3 linked regions of the Rhizobium rhizoryzae genome follow. The protein of the gene in region 2 interacts with the protein of the main gene of each other region in a pairwise test. Links are inferred from orthologs where the notes say so. Each region holds a gene or a part of one and is shown on either strand. Other genes may lie near its edges.

What was found. Proteins that work in one complex are often made in the same cells at the same time.
Region 1: the proteins of secA (region 2) and secB interact in binary tests that used the Escherichia coli proteins (3 or more experiments, as listed by UniProt). The link is inferred for Rhizobium rhizoryzae from one-to-one orthologs.
Region 3: the proteins of secA (region 2) and secG interact in binary tests that used the Escherichia coli proteins (3 or more experiments, as listed by UniProt). The link is inferred for Rhizobium rhizoryzae from one-to-one orthologs.

The regions. Positions count from the first base shown.
Region 1 is NZ_CP049250.1:988,297-993,533, reverse strand. What follows is about bases 1-2,910. They hold secB (protein-export chaperone SecB), read right to left. Parts: upstream 1,732-2,910; coding sequence 1,270-1,731; downstream 1-1,269. Other genes in these bases: G6N80_RS10950 (Tim44/TimA family putative adaptor protein), read left to right, coding at 2,444-2,910; G6N80_RS10955 (FxsA family protein), read right to left, coding at 1,815-2,327; dnaQ (DNA polymerase III subunit epsilon), read left to right, coding at 479-1,177; coaE (dephospho-CoA kinase), read left to right, coding at 1-486. In the rest of the region: more of G6N80_RS10950, read left to right, coding at 2,911-3,142; mltA (murein transglycosylase A), read left to right, coding at 3,139-4,257; G6N80_RS10940 (Smr/MutS family protein), read left to right, coding at 4,254-4,808; G6N80_RS10935 (helix-turn-helix domain-containing protein), read left to right, coding at 4,805-5,170. UniProt on the Escherichia coli protein: One of the proteins required for the normal export of some preproteins out of the cell cytoplasm. It is a molecular chaperone that binds to a subset of precursor proteins, maintaining them in a translocation-competent state.
Region 2 is NZ_CP049250.1:1,432,957-1,440,876, forward strand. Bases 1,783-5,048 are described here. They hold secA (preprotein translocase subunit SecA), read right to left. Parts: upstream 4,701-5,048; coding sequence 1,983-4,700; downstream 1,783-1,982. Other genes in these bases: G6N80_RS12985 (peptidylprolyl isomerase), read left to right, coding at 4,966-5,048. Also shown: G6N80_RS12970 (GNAT family N-acetyltransferase), read right to left, coding at 1-354; G6N80_RS12975 (lipopolysaccharide biosynthesis protein), read right to left, coding at 347-1,768; more of G6N80_RS12985, read left to right, coding at 5,049-5,808; bifunctional glutamate N-acetyltransferase/amino-acid acetyltransferase ArgJ, read left to right, coding at 5,890-7,131; G6N80_RS12995 (GNAT family N-acetyltransferase), read left to right, coding at 7,112-7,920; 8-oxo-dGTP diphosphatase MutT, read left to right, coding at 7,918-7,920. UniProt on the Escherichia coli protein: Required for protein export, interacts with the SecYEG preprotein conducting channel.
Region 3 is NZ_CP049250.1:2,659,945-2,665,050, forward strand. The notes cover bases 1-2,779. They hold secG (preprotein translocase subunit SecG), read right to left. Parts: upstream 1,700-2,779; coding sequence 1,301-1,699; downstream 1-1,300. Other genes in these bases: pyrG (CTP synthase), read right to left, coding at 1-1,165; tpiA (triose-phosphate isomerase), read right to left, coding at 1,804-2,574; G6N80_RS18670 (alpha/beta hydrolase), read right to left, coding at 2,723-2,779. Outside these bases: more of G6N80_RS18670, read right to left, coding at 2,780-3,607; parE (DNA topoisomerase IV subunit B), read left to right, coding at 3,815-5,106. UniProt on the Escherichia coli protein: Subunit of the protein translocation channel SecYEG. Overexpression of some hybrid proteins has been thought to jam the protein secretion apparatus resulting in cell death; while this may be true it also results in FtsH-mediated degradation of SecY.

The sequences.
Region 1 (5,237 bases), 440 kb from region 2 along the record:
GCCGTGGCAGCTATCGAAAATAGTTTTCCCGGTACCGCTCAAAACGGCGTGGTGAACAGAACCGAATTATCTCGCCAACTTGCACTCCACCCTGAACGCTTCAAGGAACTGGAAGCCATCATCCATCCGCTTGTGCGCGAGGGTGAACGCGCCTTCCTCGAACGGCAACAATCCGTTGGGCAGGATATCGTGCTTCTGGATATTCCGCTGCTGTTTGAAACGGGCGCGGAAGACCGGGTTGACGTCATCGTTGTTGTAAGTTGCGAGGCGGATCTGCAGAGGCAGCGCGTTTTGGCGAGGCCGGGTATGACGGCAGAGAAATTCGACCTGATTCTCTCTCGTCAGATGCCGGATACTGAAAAGCGCAAACGCGCAGACTTTATCATCGATACAGGGCAAGGCATCGAGGAAGCGCGTCGTCAGGTCATACAGGTCTTGAATTCAATTCGCTCTGGGGCGAACGAGGAAGCCGAAAATCATGCGTGAGATCATATTCGATACGGAAACCACAGGTCTTGAAACAAGAGTTGATCGTGTGATCGAAATCGGTGGCATCGAGCTTCTCAATCATTTTCCGACCGGTCGGACCTTTCATGTCTACATCAACCCAGGCGACCGCAAGGTCCATCCGGATGCTTTGGCAGTTCATGGGATCACAGACGATTTCCTGAAAGACAAGCCGGTCTTTGCCGAAATTGTTGATGATCTGAGAACCTTCTTCGAAGGTGCGAAATGGATCGCTCATAACGCAACCTTCGATATGGGTTTCATCAATGCCGAGTTTGACAGGCTCGGGATCCCGCCCGTTTCTCCGGAACACGTCATCGATACTCTGGCACTGGCCCGCCGAAAGCATCCCATGGGACCAAATTCTCTGGATGCTCTCTGCCGACGTTACGGGATAGACAACTCCCATCGGACGAAGCACGGGGCACTTCTCGACTCCGAGCTTCTTGCCGAAGTGTACATTGAAATGATCGGCGGAAGGCAAGCAGCTCTGGTGCTGGGTGGATCTGAAGCTGCGCGAACGATCAATGAGGCTGAAGACATCGAGGTCATAATCTCAGCTCGACCGAGACCGCTCGCGCCACGGCTGACGCAAGTCGAAATCGAGGCGCATCAGGCCATGGTCGGCAGCATTGGGGCGAAGGCCCTTTGGACTCGCTACTCCTCCTGATACCGGGTGTTGGCGCATCCGCCTCTGTCAGTGGGATCGTCACAAAAAAGCCCGGTCGATGCCGGGCTTTTGAAGGTTCGTGAATGGGAATGTCAGCTGTTCAACGAGGAACGCGACTCTTCCTGGGCAAGACGCTGTGCAAACATCTGGCCGAAATCAATCGGGTCGATCATCAGCGGTGGGAAGCCGCCATTGCGCGTGACATCGGAGATGATCTGACGCGCGAACGGGAAGAGCAGCCGCGGGCATTCGATGAAAAGCACCGGCAGCATATGTTCCTGCGGGAATCCAGTGATGCGGAAAACGCCGCCGTAAACCAGTTCCGTTGCAAAGACGACCTTATCGCCATCCTTGGCTTCCGCACTGAGCGACAGCACGACATCGAATTCCGTGTCGGACAATGGGTTCGCGTTGACGTTCACATTGATATTGATGCCGGGAGCCTTGTCACGTGCCTGCAGTGAACGCGGAGCGCCTGGATTTTCGAAGGACAGGTCCTTCGTGTACTGCGCAAGAATTGTGAGGGATGGGTTCTGATCGTCTTCATTGGCCATTGGCTGTTCCTCGGCTTTATCTTTAGCGCCGTCTATCACTTCAGTGTGACCCTTACAACCCGTTCGCAGGGTCGCGGACGAGGCTAGGAGCCAAGCTTCGGGCCGTTCGGATCCGGTCCCGAAGACCAGGGCGATGACGGATTCGGTTTGCGTTCATACTCGTTGTCTTCGAGGTCGATAACTTGTTCGCTCATCGTTGATGAGGGGTTCGCGCCGGACGTTTGCGTAAACGAAGACCTGACGACGATCCGCTGCGCCATGCGCTTCCAGATCCAGCGACGAATGAAGGGGACGAAAAGGATCAATCCCACGATATCCGTTATGAATCCCGGAATTATCAAGAGGATAGCGCCAACAACCATCATGGCTCCGTGGCCAATTGTTTCCGCGGGAACACGCCCGAGACGACTGTCGGCCTGAACTTGCCGCAGAACTCCGAGACCCTGGACACGCAGGAGCAACGTTCCCACCAACCCGGACAGGATGATCAGGCCAAGCGTTCCGAACACACCCACCCATTTTCCAACAATGACGAAGCCTGCGATCTCTGCCAACGGCAAAGCAAGGAGGACCAAAGGAAAAAGAGTGTTGCGCATGGCAATGTGTCGACTCGCGTTTCAAGACGTTTGAAGTCCTCAGCACTATTTGAATGCCGGACGGTTCAGACTATATGAGGTGTATAAAGACATATTCCAACCAACTGCGGGTGAAAATGGGCGCGAACGACTTCATAACTTTGTTCTTTCTGGTCGCCGCTGTGCTGATCTTTCTGCAGCTGAGAAGCGTTCTCGGACGCAGGACTGGCCACGAAAAACCCCCTGCCGATCCCTTCAGCGCGCGCCAATCAATCAAAACCACTGGCAGTGAGGAAGAAAAGGTCGTCACTCTGCCTCGACGGGAGACGGTTGACGAAGAGCAGCGCTGGGTGGAAGTGGATGCGATTGCGAAACCCGGTACCGAACTGAATGAGGGTCTGCGCCATCTTATCAAGGCAGATCCGTCCTTCCGTCCCAAGGATTTTCTCAACGGTGCCAGAATGGCCTACGAGATGATCGTCATGGCTTTTGCTGATGGAGACAGGAAGACCCTGAAGGGGCTTCTTTCGAAGGAGGTCTACGACGGCTTTAATGCGGCCATCACCGAGCGCGAAGCTCGTGGTGAGGTCATCAAGTCCACGTTCGTCGGAATAGACAAGACAGACTTTCTGCAAGCGACCGTCAAGGATCAGGAAGAGCTTATCACGTTGAAAATCGTCAGCCAGCTCATTTCGGCGACCTATGACCGCGACAACAAGATTGTCGATGGTGATGCGGAGACTGTCGGCGAGGTGATCGATATCTGGACTTTCGCGCGCGACATTCGCTCGCGTGATCCAAATTGGAAACTGGTCGCGACTGAATCCGAACAATGACACATAATCTGCCGCAACTTCGTGTGATCGACTTTGCCGATGTCGAAGGCTGGAACACGGATGATCCGCGTCCCGTCTTCGAGGGTATGCGCCATTGCTTGAACTACTTGCGGCAGGGAAAGCCCTATAAGACAGGCGCGCTGGGTCTTTCCGCGCAGGATTTGATTCCCTTGCTGGAGAAGGCGGAAACTCTGGGCCCGCCGCAAAGCGCCGCCGCGGCGCGTACATTCTTTGAGGAAACCTGCGTTCCCTTTGCAATCTGTCCAGATGACATCCAGACCGGCTTCGTGACCGCGTTTTATGAACCGGAAGTCGAGGTGAGCGACAGGCAGGAATCCGGCTATCAATATCCGTTTTATAGTCGGCCGTCTGATCTCGTTGATGTGGATGAGACCAACCGTCCGGCAGGCATGGACCCCTACTACGCCTTTGGGCGGGTAACGGGGAGCGGAATTGAGCCATACCCCGATCGAAAATCCATCGATCAGGGCTATCTGGAGGGTCAGGGTCTCGAGATTGCCTGGGCGAAATCGAAGGTCGATGTTTTCTTTACGCATGTGCAGGGAGCGGCGAGGCTTCGTTATCCAGATGGCCGTGTAAAGCGGATCACCTATGCGGCAAAGGCAGGACATCCATTTTCACCCATCGGACGGCTTCTGATCGATCGCGGTGAGATTGACGCTACAACAGTCTCCATGCAGACGATCCGCTCATGGCTGAACGAAAATCCGACTAAGCGAGACGAGGTTCTCTGGCACAACAGGTCTTATATCTTCTTTCGGGAAGCAGAGGTCAGTGAGCAGGATCTCGGCCCGATTGCGGCTGCAAAAGTTCCCTTGATCGCAGGGCGTTCGCTGGCTGTTGACAGGCTGATCCATACATTTGGTTTTCCATTTTTCATTCGCTCGGAAAGCCTCACTCATCTTGATGATGGGCTACCCTTCGCGCGCCTCATGCTGGCCCTCGATACGGGATCAGCGATTGTTGGTCCAACCCGCGGTGACATCTTCACAGGCTCCGGTTTCGAAGCAGGAGAGAAAGCGGGAACAGTGCGCAACAACGCACTGTTCTTTATCTTTGTGCCGAAGCAGGCTGCAATCAGGTTCATGCCATGAGCGGTCGCAAGCTGGATGGCGATGAGCGAATTCTGTGGGGCAAGGTGGCGCGCACCACGCGTCCTATGCCCGGGCGCCTGGAACAACTGCTTGAATTCGAAGACGCTCTCGATGCAGAGGTGCGAGAGCCTAAACAGACCTTCGCTTTGAATCCGGCTAAAAAACAGTCAGAATCTCATGAAAGTCAGGATGGTATTCAGAAGCCGAAAGGCCAGCATCATCCACTGGAGCGCCCCGTCAAGCGCAAGATCGCCAGAGGTCGACTGGCACTTGAAGCGCGCATCGACCTCCATGGCATGATCCAGAGTGAGGCGCACGGCATCCTTCTGGATTTCCTGCTACGAGCCCATGAACGGGGGCTGCGCCATGTGCTTGTCATTACCGGCAAAGGCAGTTCGCTTGGCAGCGAAGGTGCGCTGAAGCGGGCCGTGCCGCTGTGGTTCTCCAAGACCGAGTTTCGCTTTCTTATTTCGTCTTATGAAACGGCAGCACGCCAGCATGGTGGTGAAGGTGCCCTGTATGTCCGCCTCAGCCGGAGAGGGCAGACGTGACCCCGTTCGGTGAAGCACTTCGCGAACTCCGCAAGCACAAAGGGGTAACCCAGCAGCAGATGGCGGCGGCGCTCGGTGTTTCCTCTGCCTATCTGTCTGCCTTGGAGCACGGGAGGCGAGGACGTCCCAGCTTTGATTTTCTCCAGAGAGTTGCCGGGTATTTTCATATAATCTGGGATGAGGCTGAAGCTCTTTTTCGGCTCGCAGAGCAATCAGACCCTCGGGTCGTAATAGATACAGGTGGCCTTCCGCCTGCTTACACAGCCTTTGCAAACCTTCTTGCGAGACGGATTGGCTCTCTGGAACCAAGCGTGATACAAGAAATGACGATGCTGCTGGAAAATGCCGCAAATAAGGGCTAATTCGGGCTGGTTCTCCCCGGTTTTCAACGCTTGGCGCTTTGGAAAACAGGCAGGAAATTTCTATAGT
Region 2 (7,920 bases):
ACCCAGCGAAAAGCCTGGCTTCTCCTGCGAGAAGGGCATCAGCAGCCGCATACGGCTGCGATTGTTGTTGTCATCGCGGATCAGGGCGAACTGGACCTGACGATCCTCCACGCGCGGCATGGCGGGCGCCAGCATGCGTCCCGTAAAGAAGACATTCGGCTCCATGGCGCGGTTTGACAGGAAATCCAACTCCTCCTGCAGATCATAGCCCATCGATGCCGGATAGATGGACAAGGTCCGTCCCGGTCTGCCGACCGATGCCTTGATCGGAGCTTCGGGAATGGACAGCTTCGGCTTTTGAGGCGTGACGTCCAGATCAAGACGAAAAGGACCGCGGGGCGGAAGCTCAACCATGGGATGCTCCTTCCGTATTTGGGTTTTTCACCGCGCGGGCGAAGGCGAACAGGATGATCCCGAGCTTTTTGCGCACAGCTATATGGAGGAGGACTGCCTCCAGCATCATGGCGCTTGCAGTCGCCGAGGCAGCACCGTAGAGGCCGAAACGCGGAACGATAATGATGTTTACCGTCACCGCGAAAGCGAGCACCACGGCATAGATGGCAACGCAGAGAGACTGGCGTCCAGCCATGTTCAGGAGAACTTCGCCCGGGCCGACGAGTGCCTTGGCAAGGATGCCAGCCAACAAGATGACCATCAGTGGGTAGCCGCTGGTGAAGGCGGGACCGAAAAGGCCGAGAAGGATTTCTCCCATCGCCAGAACGGAAAGGCCGACCACCAGAGCCGGCCAGAAGGACCAGCGGGCTGCCTGTGCTGCAAATTGCGCCAGCGATGATTGATCGTGTTCTGCAAGTATGCCGGCAAAGCGCGGTGCTGCCGCTGCCTTGACGGAGAAGTAGACAAACTGAACAAGGGCGATGGTCTTTGCGGCGGCGTAATAGACGGCGACCTGATCCGGCGGCAGGAAGAAGCCGACGACGACGACATCCGCATTGGTCAACAGGAAGCCGATGCCATCGACGAGGAACAATGGCAGCGAGAAGCGAAACCAAGGCATCAGCGCAAACGAAAGTGCGCCCCTGCCGAGCTGGCGACGCAGACGGTAGGTCATCCGGATGAACTGGAACAATGTGGTGATGTAGGTCGCAGCAAGGGCGGCCTCCATCGCCGTTCGAGCGGACTGCGGCTGACCGCTCCACACGGCCACAAGCATGAGAAACAGGATCAGCAATGGACGGATGATATAGGTGGGGCTGAGTGCGGTGACGGCCCAGCCGTTCGCGCGGGCCGTTCCGTCCAGCACGTCACCCAGCGCGATCATCGGCAGCGTGAACAGACCCAGGAAGACCGGTATCAACCAGTAATCCGGTACGAGACTGTCGAAGACTGTCATGAATACGAGGCCGGATACGGCAAGCGTCGTGGCCGAAAGCATGGCGACGATGCGTGCCGTCCAGTTCAGGCCGCGCACCAGTTCGCTTTCGCCGCGGTTCTGATGCTGTGGCAGGAAGCGGATGACGGCCGTATGAAAGCCGAGGCAGGACAGATTGCCGAAGACGACAACCAGAACCCAGACGAAGGCAAAGATGCCGTATTCGAATTCGCCCATCAGGCGGGCCAGAATGATCTGGGAGAGGAAGGCGATCGCTGCGCTGATGATGCGGATGGCAAAGGCAATCAGGGCCATACGCTGGGCGCGCGCCGTTTCACTATCGTCACGCAGGATCGGTTCCAGCCGACGCAGCAAAGGCGTCAGCCGGTTCTTCAGGCCAAGCGGCAAAAGCCGCTCTGCTGTTTCGATCACTGTCATGAAAAACGCAATACTCTTGGCGCAGCAATTATATATGCCAATTCTGCGCCGTGCACGGTTAAGGAAGCGTGATTCTGTTTCGTAAAAACACACTGATCGTGGCACATCTTTCGTGTGCATCACCCTTGCAGACGTTACTTCAGGCCGTGCCATGCAAAAAGGCCCCGGAAACCGGAGCCTTTCAGATATTGCTCATTCGATTTAGTTTTGCGTATCAGGCCTGCTCGAACGCGCCATGGCAATGCTTGTATTTCTTGCCGGAACCGCAAGGGCAGGGTTCGTTGCGACCAACGCGTCCCCAGGTCTGCGGGTCATTGGGGTCACGGTCTTCCGGAGCAGCCACAGCCATGAAGCCGCCGCCGTTCTGGCCAAACTCGTCCTCACCGGTCGTCGCGTCGAGATGATGAACCTGCATGACCGGCGGTGGCTGAGGTGCCTCCGGTTCGTCACGCATCAGTTCAACACGCATCAGCTGCGCCGTTACACCCTCGCGCAGGTTCGCCAGGAGCGCCTGGAAGAGTTCGAAGGCTTCCGCCTTGTATTCCTGCAAGGGGTCACGCTGGGCGTAGCCTCGGAAGCCGACGACAGACCGCAGATGGTCCAGATTGACGATATGCTCGCGCCACAGATGATCGAGCGTCTGGAGCAGAACGGACCGCTCGACATAGGTCATGATTTCGGCGCCGAAACGCTCGGCACGATCCTTGGCCGCAGCGTCTGCAGCCGCTGTGATGCGTTCGCGGATATCGTCTTCCGCGATGCCTTCTTCCAGCACCCAGTCTTGGATAGGCAGATCGAGGTTCAGCTGTTGCAGAACCGCTTCCTTCAAGCCGACCGCATCCCACTGCTCGGCGTATGCCCGCTCTGGAATATGCTTGGTGACCAGGATCTCGATCACTTCATGACGCATGTCGGTGACGGTTTCCGTGAGGTCCGTCGCGTCCATCAGTTCGATACGCTGTTCGAAGATCACCTTGCGCTGATCATTCGTCACGTCATCATACTTCAGCAGGTTCTTGCGAATATCGAAGTTGCGGGCTTCGACCTTCTTCTGCGCGCGCTCCAGAGCCTTGTTGATCCACGGATGGACGATGGCTTCGCCGTCCTTGAGCCCCAGCTTCTGAAGCATGCTGTCCATGCGATCCGAGCCGAAAATGCGCATCAGGTCATCCTGAAGCGACAGATAGAACTTGGAACGACCCGGGTCACCCTGACGACCGGAGCGGCCGCGCAGCTGGTTGTCGATACGCCGGCTTTCATGGCGCTCGGTTGCCAGGACGTAGAGCCCGCCTGCGGCGAGTGCCTTTTCCTTCAACTGCTTGACCTCGGCGCGGATGGCCGCTTCCTTCGCGTCGCGCTCCGGACCCGGCTCCATGCCGTCCAGTTCGCGCTCGAGGCGCATGTCGATATTGCCGCCAAGCTGGATGTCGGTACCGCGACCGGCCATGTTGGTGGCGATCGTGACAGCGCCGGGAACGCCAGCCTGACTGACGATGTAGGCTTCCTGCTCGTGATAACGGGCGTTCAGGACGTTGAACTTCTCGAAGCCCGCCTGCTTGAGCATGGCCGCCAGAAGTTCCGACTTTTCGATGGAGGTCGTACCCACCAGAACCGGCTGGCCCTTTTCATGGGCAGCCTTGATCTCTTCGATGATCGCCTTGAACTTCTCTTCCGCGGTCCGGTAGACCTCGTCGCTTTCATCGATACGCTGGATCGGGAGGTTGGTCGGAACTTCCACGACATCCAGACCATAGATGTTGGAAAACTCTTCCGCTTCCGTTGCAGCCGTACCGGTCATGCCGGCCAGCTTTTCATACATCCGGAAATAGTTCTGGAAGGTAATGGACGCCAGGGTCTGGTTTTCCGGCTGGATCTGCACCTTTTCCTTGGCTTCGAGCGCCTGGTGCTGGCCTTCGGAATAACGGCGACCGGGCATCATGCGGCCGGTGAATTCGTCGATGATGACGATCTCATCGTTGCGGACGATGTAATCCTTGTCGCGCTGGAAGAGCTTGTGTGCCTTCAGCGCATTGTTGATGTGGTGAACGATCGCAACGTTCTCGACGTCGTAGAGCGACTCGCCCTTCAGAAGGCCCGCCTGACGCAGCAGGTTCTCGAGTTTTTCCGTGCCGACTTCGGAGAAATTGGCGGAGCGCTGCTTTTCGTCGATCTCGTAATCTTCCGGTGTCAGGGCCGGGATGAAGCTGTCGATCGTGTTGTAGAGTTCGGAGCGGTCGTCCAGCGGACCGGAAATGATGAGCGGCGTGCGCGCTTCATCGACGAGGATCGAGTCCACTTCGTCGACGATCGCGAAGTAGTGGCCGCGCTGAACCATCTGGCCGCGATCATACTTCATGTTGTCGCGCAGATAATCGAAACCGAGTTCGTTGTTCGTCGCGTAGGTAATGTCGCAGGCGTAGGCCGCGCGGCGCTGGTCGTCATCGAGACCGTGGACGATAACGCCCGTCGTCAATCCCAGGAAGCCGTAGAGGCGGCTCATGATGCCCGCGTCGCGGCTGGCGAGATAGTCGTTGACGGTCACGACGTGGACACCACGCCCTGTCAGCGCATTAAGATAGACCGGAAGCGTCGCGACAAGCGTCTTGCCTTCGCCGGTCTTCATTTCTGCGATTGCGCCCTGGTTCAGGATCATGCCGCCGGTCAACTGTACATCGAAGGGTCGCATGCCGAGCACACGGCGCGCTGCTTCGCGAACCACAGCGAAAGCGGGGACAAGAATGTCTTCGACCGTCTTGCCGTTTGCCAGCTCCTGCCGGAATTCAACCGACTTTGCTGCAAGCTGCTCGTCGGTCAGCGCCTTCATCTTCTCTTCAAGGGCGCTGATGGCTTCCACGCTCGAACGATAGCCGCGCACGCGGCGATCGTTGGCGGAGCCGAAAAATTTGCGTGCAATCGCACCAAGGCTGACCATGCACATGGTCCTTTCTGAATCGATTTGGCATCAGGCTGCCGAGCGCTCCTGGTTACTGCTTCAGTCGATGAAATTTTCACAGACAAATTACAGTACCCGCCCGGAAACTGTTCTAGACGCGAAGTAGCGTGACAGATAAGAGGGGGGTTGAATGATGTCAACGGTTCTGGCCGATACAGAATGGCCACAATCCGGTGTTTCTGAAGGTGCCATGGCCGGAATCGGGCAGACTGAAACCGGTGCTTTACTTGAAAGGTCCTACCTTATGTTTCGCTCCAAATTCGTCGCAGCGGCGACCCTGGCCGCAGCGTTCACGTTCCACTCGCCTCTCGCTGCGCAGGACAACCCTGTCGTTGCGAAAGTGGGTTCGGTGGAAATTCGCAAGTCCGACCTCGATACGGCAATCGCAAATCTGAGCGCGCAGTATCAGCAGCTGCCGGACGAACAGAAGACCGTCGCGGCGCTTTCGCAGGTCATCGATATCAAGCTGGTGGCCAAGAAGGCTGAAGATGCCGGAATCCAGAACAGCGATGATTTCAAGCAACGCATGGTGTTCCTCAAGGAACGCGAACTGCACAATGCCTATCTGCGCGATCAGTTCGACAAGCTGAAGCCGGAAGAGGTCAAGGCACGCTACGACAAGGAAATCGCAGCGATGCCGAAGGAAGAAGAAGTTCACGCACGTCATATCCTGGTGAAGACCGAAGACGAAGCCAAGGACATCATCAAGCAGCTTGATGCCGGCAAGGACTTCATCGAACTGGCCAAGGCCAAGTCTGAAGATTCCAGCAAGTCCGACGGTGGCGATCTTGGCTACTTCACCAAGGGCCGCATGGTTCCTGAATTCGAAGAGGCAGCCTTCTCGCTTCCAAAGGGAAGCTATACCAAGACCCCGGTGAAGTCGCAGTTCGGCTATCACGTCATCAAGGTCGAGGATAAGCGCAATGCCCAGCCGCCAGCTTTCGACCAGGTTGAGCCGCAGGTTCGCCAGATCGTGATGCAGGAAAAGTATTCGTCCATCATCGATGAAGCCAAGAAGGCCCAGAAGGTGGAAATCGTGGACGAAAATCTGCGCAAGGGCTATGACGAACTGACCAAGAGCGAGTAATAGCTCTTAACAAGCCTGCACCGGCCCGCTTTGGCGGGCCTTTTCTTGTCCGGAAGCCAATCCTTGTCTGGAAACTGAGCCATGTCGTCAGCTGTTTCTCCCCTCGCTCCCAAAACCTATCCAGAGATGCCGACTGTGCGCGGCGTGCGGATGGCAACAGCCGCCGCTGGTATCAAGTACAAGAACAGGACCGATGTTCTGCTGATGGTATTCGATGAGCCCGCTTCTGTTGCGGGTGTGTTTACCCGGTCGAAATGCCCGTCCGCTCCGGTTGATTTCTGCCGCACGAACCTGCCCCATGGCGTAGCGCGCGCAGTCGTCGTCAATTCCGGCAATGCCAATGCCTTCACGGGCGTGAAGGGCAAAGCCGCGACCGAGCTGACGGCAGACTCAGCCTCAAAGGCGGTGGGTTGCCAGACGAACGAGGTCTACCTGGCTTCGACCGGCGTTATCGGCGAACCTCTGGATGCCACGAAATTCGCTGGTGTACTGGGTGACATGGATGGATCTGCGGTCGGTGACTTCTGGCTGGAAGCGGCCAAAGCCATCATGACCACCGATACCTATCCGAAGGTTGCCACGCGTACCGCCGAAATCGACGGCGTTCCAGTCGTGATCAACGGTATTGCCAAGGGCGCCGGAATGATTGCGCCGGACATGGCCACGATGCTGTCCTTCGTCGTGACCGACGCGGACATCGCGCCCGCCGCCCTTCAGGCGCTCTTGTCCGAGGGCGTTGGCCCCACATTCAATTCCGTGACCGTCGACAGCGACACCTCCACATCCGATACGCTTCTTCTGTTTGCAACAGGCAAGGCGGGTGAAGACGGCCAGAAGAAGGTCGAGAAGGCGGATGATCCGCGCCTCGTTTCCTTCCGCAATGCGCTGAACGACCTCCTCAAGGATCTGGCACTTCAGGTCGTGCGCGATGGTGAAGGCGCCCGCAAGATGGTGGCCGTCACGGTGACCGGTGCCGAGAGTGATGCAGCTGCAAAGCGTATCGCCCTATCCATCGCCAACTCCCCTCTGGTCAAGACCGCGGTTGCCGGTGAGGACGCCAATTGGGGCCGCGTTGTAATGGCTGTCGGCAAGTCCGGAGAAATGGCGGACCGTGATCGGCTGGCGATCTGGTTCGGCGATATCCGGGTAGCTGTCAACGGTGAGCGCGATCCGGACTATTCCGAAGCCGCGACGACTGCCGTCATGCAGCAGGAAGACATCTCGATCCGCGCCGATATCGGTCTCGGGAATGGTACGGCGACGGTCTGGACCTGCGACCTGACCAAGGAATATGTCGCGATCAATGGCGATTACCGGAGCTGATCGATTGATGCAGGCGACATCCTTCCACGGCAACCTGCCGCTCGTGCGCCGTCTGGAAGCTGTGGGCTTCCGGGCCTGGCCAGCGGCCTCCGTGGTCTATGATGGCAGCTGGCAGGTGCGTCTGACGGGCGGACATCCCTCCAAACGGCTCAACTGTGTCGTGCCGCTCGACCCGTCGGACTATCATGATGCCGAAGTGCGGATCGAAAAGGCCCGGAAGCGCTTCGAGCATTACGGTCGCCCGCTTGTGGTTCGTGAAACGCCATTGGCACCCCAGCCTCTGCTTGGACGGTTGGCGCAATCCGGCTGGGAGCCATTCGAGACCGTTCAGGTGATGACGGCTGACCTGACTGTTCTGGAGCTGCCGGATACGCTCGACCATATTCCGAGCCATGATGTGGGCCGCTTCATCGACGTACTTCTTGCCGTTCAGGGGGATGATCTCTCTCTGAAGCCTGCGCTCGCCGAGATCCTGACCGCGATCCGTCCTGCGACGGGGTTCTTCACCTCCGAGCATGCAACGGATGGCCCGCTTGCGGCGGCACTTTGCGTGCAGGACAATGATCTTGCGGGTATCCTCTCCTTTGCCGTGCTCGAAGGGCGCCGTCGTCAGGGGATCGGTACCGAAATGCTGTCCGCTGCGCTTCGATGGGCACGAATCAGTGGCGCAAGAAGCAGTTGGCTGCAGGTTCATGCCGACAATGCTGCAGCCATCGCGTTGTATCGCAAGTTCGGCTTCCGCAATGCCTATCATTACCGTTACTGGCGACAGAAGGATTCGACTGTATG
Region 3 (5,106 bases), 1.2 Mb from region 2 along the record:
CCAGAACCGCCATCTGCATGCCGAAGCAAATGCCGAAATATGGCACGTTGCGCTCACGTGCAAAGCGGGCTGCGTTGATCTTGCCCTGTGCGCCGCGCTCACCGAAGCCACCGGGCACCAGGATGCCGTTGACCTTCTCGAGGTAGGGCGCCGGATCTTCCTTCTCGAAGATTTCCGACTCGATCCACTCAAGCTTGACCTTGACCTGGTTCGCGATGCCACCGTGATAGAGCGCCTCGATCAGCGACTTGTACGCATCCTTCAGGCCGGTGTACTTGCCGACGATCGCGATGGTGACTTCGCCTTCCGGCGTACGGATGCGGTTCGAAACCTCTTCCCAAGGCTCCAGACGCGGCTTTGGTGCCGGCTCGATGCCGAATGCCGCCAGGACTTCCGAGTCCAGGCCTTCCTTGTGGTAGGCCATCGGCACGTCGTAGATGTTGGAAACGTCCAACGCCTGGATGACGGCGGACGGACGAACATTGCAGAACAGCGAAAGCTTGCGGCGTTCCGCTTCCGGAATCTCGCGGTCCGCACGCACCAGCAGGATATCGGGCGCAATGCCGAGCGCCTGCAGTTCCTTGACCGAATGCTGCGTTGGCTTGGTCTTCAACTCGCCAGCAGCCGGGATGTACGGCATCAGGGTGAGATGCAGATAGACGGCAGTTCCGCGCGGCAGTTCGTTGCCAAGCTGACGGATCGCCTCCACGAAGGGCATCGCCTCGATGTCACCGACGGTGCCGCCGATTTCGCAGATCACGAAATCATAGTCGTCATTGCCCTCGACCACGAAATCCTTGATCTCGTTGGTGACGTGCGGAATGACCTGAACCGTCGCACCGAGGTAATCCCCGCGCCGTTCCTTGTCGATGATGTTCTTGTAGATCCGACCCGTGGTGATGTTGTCGGTCTTGGTCGCAGAGCGCCCCGTGAAACGCTCGTAGTGACCGAGATCGAGGTCGGTCTCCGCACCGTCATCGGTCACGAAGACTTCGCCGTGTTGAGTCGGGCTCATGGTGCCCGGGTCAACGTTGAGATAAGGATCGAGCTTACGTAGCCGAACCCGATAACCTCTCGCCTGTAGCAAGGCTCCGAGGGCTGCGGCCGCAATTCCTTTTCCGAGGGAAGAAACCACGCCGCCTGTGATGAATACATATCGCGCCATGGGAGTCACCGGATACCTTTTCACGATCGATTCCGCCAGCCCAAAAATTCTTCGGGACGGTTAAAGCTGTGGAATCTGAACAAAAGAAAACCGGCAGGCTTTTCGACCTGCCGGATGATGGGAGCTTGACGCGGCTTAGTTGCCGGTCGGAACAGAAGACGGATTTGCCGGAGCCGGGGCCGGAGCTCCCGGTGCAGGCGCTGTGCCATTTGCCGGTGCACCAGGCGTTGCCGCCGGACCGAGCGAATCGAGGATTCCGTTGCCCTGACCCTGCTGCGTTGCCGGGATGCGGTTCAGAATGTCCGTCGGGCGAGACTCGTGACGCGCCATGATTCCAAGCGCCATGGAGGTCACGAAGAACAATGTCGCCAGGATTGCGGTCGTGCGGGTCAGAGCATTTGCCGTGCCGCGCGCCGACATGAAGCCGGAACCGCCGCCAATGCCAAGGCCACCGCCCTCGGAACGCTGGATCAGCACCACGCCAACAAGCGCAAGCACGATCATGAGATGAATAACGATCAATACGGTCTGCATATCAGTCCAGTCCTGCGCGCGGGTTGCGGCACATATAAAGCTTTGCCGGTCCTTTAGCTCAGCCGGACCGGCATTCCAAGGGGCTAGTGCCGATTAAACGCGATTTAACGCACCAATGCCTCATACGCGCCATAGATGGCGAGGAAGTCTGCGGCTTTCAAGCTGGCGCCGCCAACGAGAGCACCATCAACATTGCTGATAGCCATCAGTTCCGCGGCGTTGGAAGGCTTCACCGATCCGCCATAGAGAATGCGGAATTTCGCGCCTTCCGCACCGAAGCGGCTCTTCAGCTCATCGCGCATGAAAGCATGCGCCTTTTCGACATCGTCAGCGGTCGGCGTGAGGCCAGTACCGATGGCCCAGACAGGCTCATAGGCGATGACCGTGTTCTCGGCATTGGCATCGTCAGGCACCGAGCCTGCAAGCTGGCGCTTGAGAATCTCCAGCGTCTGGCCCGCCTTGCGCTCATCGGCCGTCTCGCCAATGCAGATGATGGCGGTCAGATCGGCTGCATAGGCGGCTTCGGCCTTGATGCGAACGAGATGATCGGTCTCGGCGTGGTCCACCCGACGCTCGGAGTGACCAACGATGACATGGGTGCCAAAGCAATCGGCAATCATTTCGGCGGAGATGTCACCGGTATGAGCGCCGGATTTGTTCTGATGGCAATCCTGCGCGCCGATCATCAGCGGGCTGTCGGTGCACAAGGCCGTCGCCACATAGAGAAGCGTTGCAGGAGGGCAGATGAGCGCGTCAACCTTCTCAGCCAGCGGGCCGCTCACTCCGGCAGAAATCGCCTTGATCTGATCGAGCGAGTCCCGCGTTCCGTTCATCTTCCAGTTTCCCGCTACAAGCGGACGAACATCCGGCGTCATATCTGCGAATTCCCTTATGCTCCCGGCCAGCAGTCGCTGGCCACCCCGTTGACCTGATCGAACCGTCATAACCGCAATGCGGCCGCAAGCCCATTGCTTTCAGAGGATCCGTTTCAGGAATGTCGGTTTAGCGTATGCGGTCGAAGGATCAACCTGCCGCGAGCATAAAATTGAGAATTTCCCGCCAATCGCTCATCCGGATCGGCGTTCCATGGCCGCCGGTCTGAAACAGCCGGAAAATCGTCGGATAACCGGCCTTTCGCATCTTTCGGTACAGAGCGATCTGCTGCTCTGCCTTGTAGACGCTGTCGGCGCTGCCATGTGAAAAATAGACCGGAATCTTCAGCTTGGCCGCAGGCGTCGTCAAAAATCCCGGATCCGACGGGCCGCCCATGACGACCAGACCCTTCAAATATCGAACGGCTTCCTTGTCACGCGTCACACTCTGGCAGATGAAGTTGCCCATGGAGGCGCAGGCGAGAATGACAGGACGACCGGACGACAATTCAAAAACATGCCGAATGAGGGCGGCGATATCGGCCGCGCCATTGGGATCGAAGGATTTGACCGAGGGGGCGTAATAGGCACCGCCGCTCTGCACGACGAGATTTTTCAGCCGGTTGAAGTTGCCGCCGAACGTGTAGTCGTTCACACCCAGGCGGCGATCCCCGCCCCTGCCATGAATGAAGATGATGGTGAATGTGGCGTCACGCATGCGCCCGACCCGCGCAACATCGAGGCGGCTGGAGGCAATCGTCAGCGTTTCGTTGGCCTGAAACTCCCGCACTCCAAGATCGACATAGTCTCGCTTGACGCGACGCTCCGGCTCCTCATCGCGCTGGTTGATGTCGCGCAGTTCCTGATAATCGAGCACCTTGAAGGCACCTTCATCCTCCGTCTTCAGGACCGCTTGGGAAGAGAACAAGGCATCCTTGAAAGGGCGAACCGGCCCGTCTGCCGCTGCCGTAGCGGACGCGAACAAGCACAGGCAGAGGGCCACCAGTACGCGCAAACTCAAATGATCTGTGGACATAGGCGACCGGTTTCGTTTCCTTGAAGCAGCACGACTTGCGTTCTTCATCGCTGCGGCGCAAATCCTGATGCGAACCATTCGTGAACGAACAGGTCGCGAGACGCCGTTTTATCTGGCACACTCGCCAGCGATTCGAAAGCCGATAAGGGCAATCAACGCGACTGCGTTCAGCATGCCATCCATTCAAGGCAAGGCCAGCGAACCCATATGGATAATAACGACCTTTTTGCCAGTCTCCCCGCGCAGCCGGCAAAGCCGTCAGAGCCGAAGGGCAAGACCGAGGCTACCGCCAAGCCCGCGACGGTTGCGGCAAGCACTGCGGCACCTTCCCCTGCGACCAACCCCGACACCTATGATGCCTCGTCGATCCGAGTTCTGGAGGGTCTGGAGCCGGTCCGCATGCGCCCTGGCATGTATATCGGCGGCACGGATGAAAAGGCGCTGCACCACCTGTTTGCCGAAGTCATCGACAACTCGATGGACGAGGCTGTGGCAGGTCACGCCAACTTCATCGAAGTGCATCTGGATGCTCAGGGTTTCCTGACGGTCACTGACAACGGTCGCGGCATTCCGGTGGAAAATCATCCCCAGGTGCCGGGCAAATCCACGCTTGAAGTCATCATGACCAAGCTGCATGCGGGCGGAAAGTTCGACGGTAAGGCCTATGAGACATCCGGCGGTCTGCATGGTGTCGGCGTATCCGTCGTCAACGCGCTGTCGGATGTGCTGGAAGTAGAGGTTGCGCGCAATCGCAAGCTTTATCGCCAGCGTTTTTCCCGCGGCGTTCCGCAGGGTGGCCTGGAAGAGCTGGGCGATGTGCACAACCGTCGTGGCACGCGCGTGCGCTTCCATCCCGACCCGCAGATTTTCGGAGAGCATGCCAAGTTCGATGCGGGCCGTATTTTCCGCATGGCGCGCTCCAAGGCTTATCTTTTCGGCGGCGTTGAAATCCGCTGGAGCTGTGATCCGGGCGTCGTTGTCGCCGGCGGTGAAATACCAGATAAGGCCGTGTTCCATTTTCCGGGCGGGCTGAAGGATTATCTCTCCGCGACACTTGGCAAGGACTTTACCGTCACCCGTGAGATCTTTTCAGGCAAGACGGAAAAGACCGGTGGTCATGGTGCACTGGAATGGGCGGTTACCTGGTATGGCGGCGACCCGCAGATCCACTCCTACTGCAACACGATTCCAACACCCGAAGGCGGCACGCATGAGGCGGGCCTGCGCATTGCTCTTCTCAAGGGTCTGAAGAATTACGCGGAACTGACGCAGAACAAGCGTGCCAAGGACATCACTACCGACGACGTGATGATCTCGGCTGTTGGCATGCTTTCGGTGTTCATCCGCGAACCGGAATTCGTTGGCCAGACGAAGGACAAGCTTGCCACCGTAGAAGCACAGCGGATTGTCGAAAATGCATTGCGCGATCCCTTCGATCACTATCTCGCAGGCAATCCCGGCGAAGCAGCCAAACTTCTCGACTGGGTCATCGAGCGCGC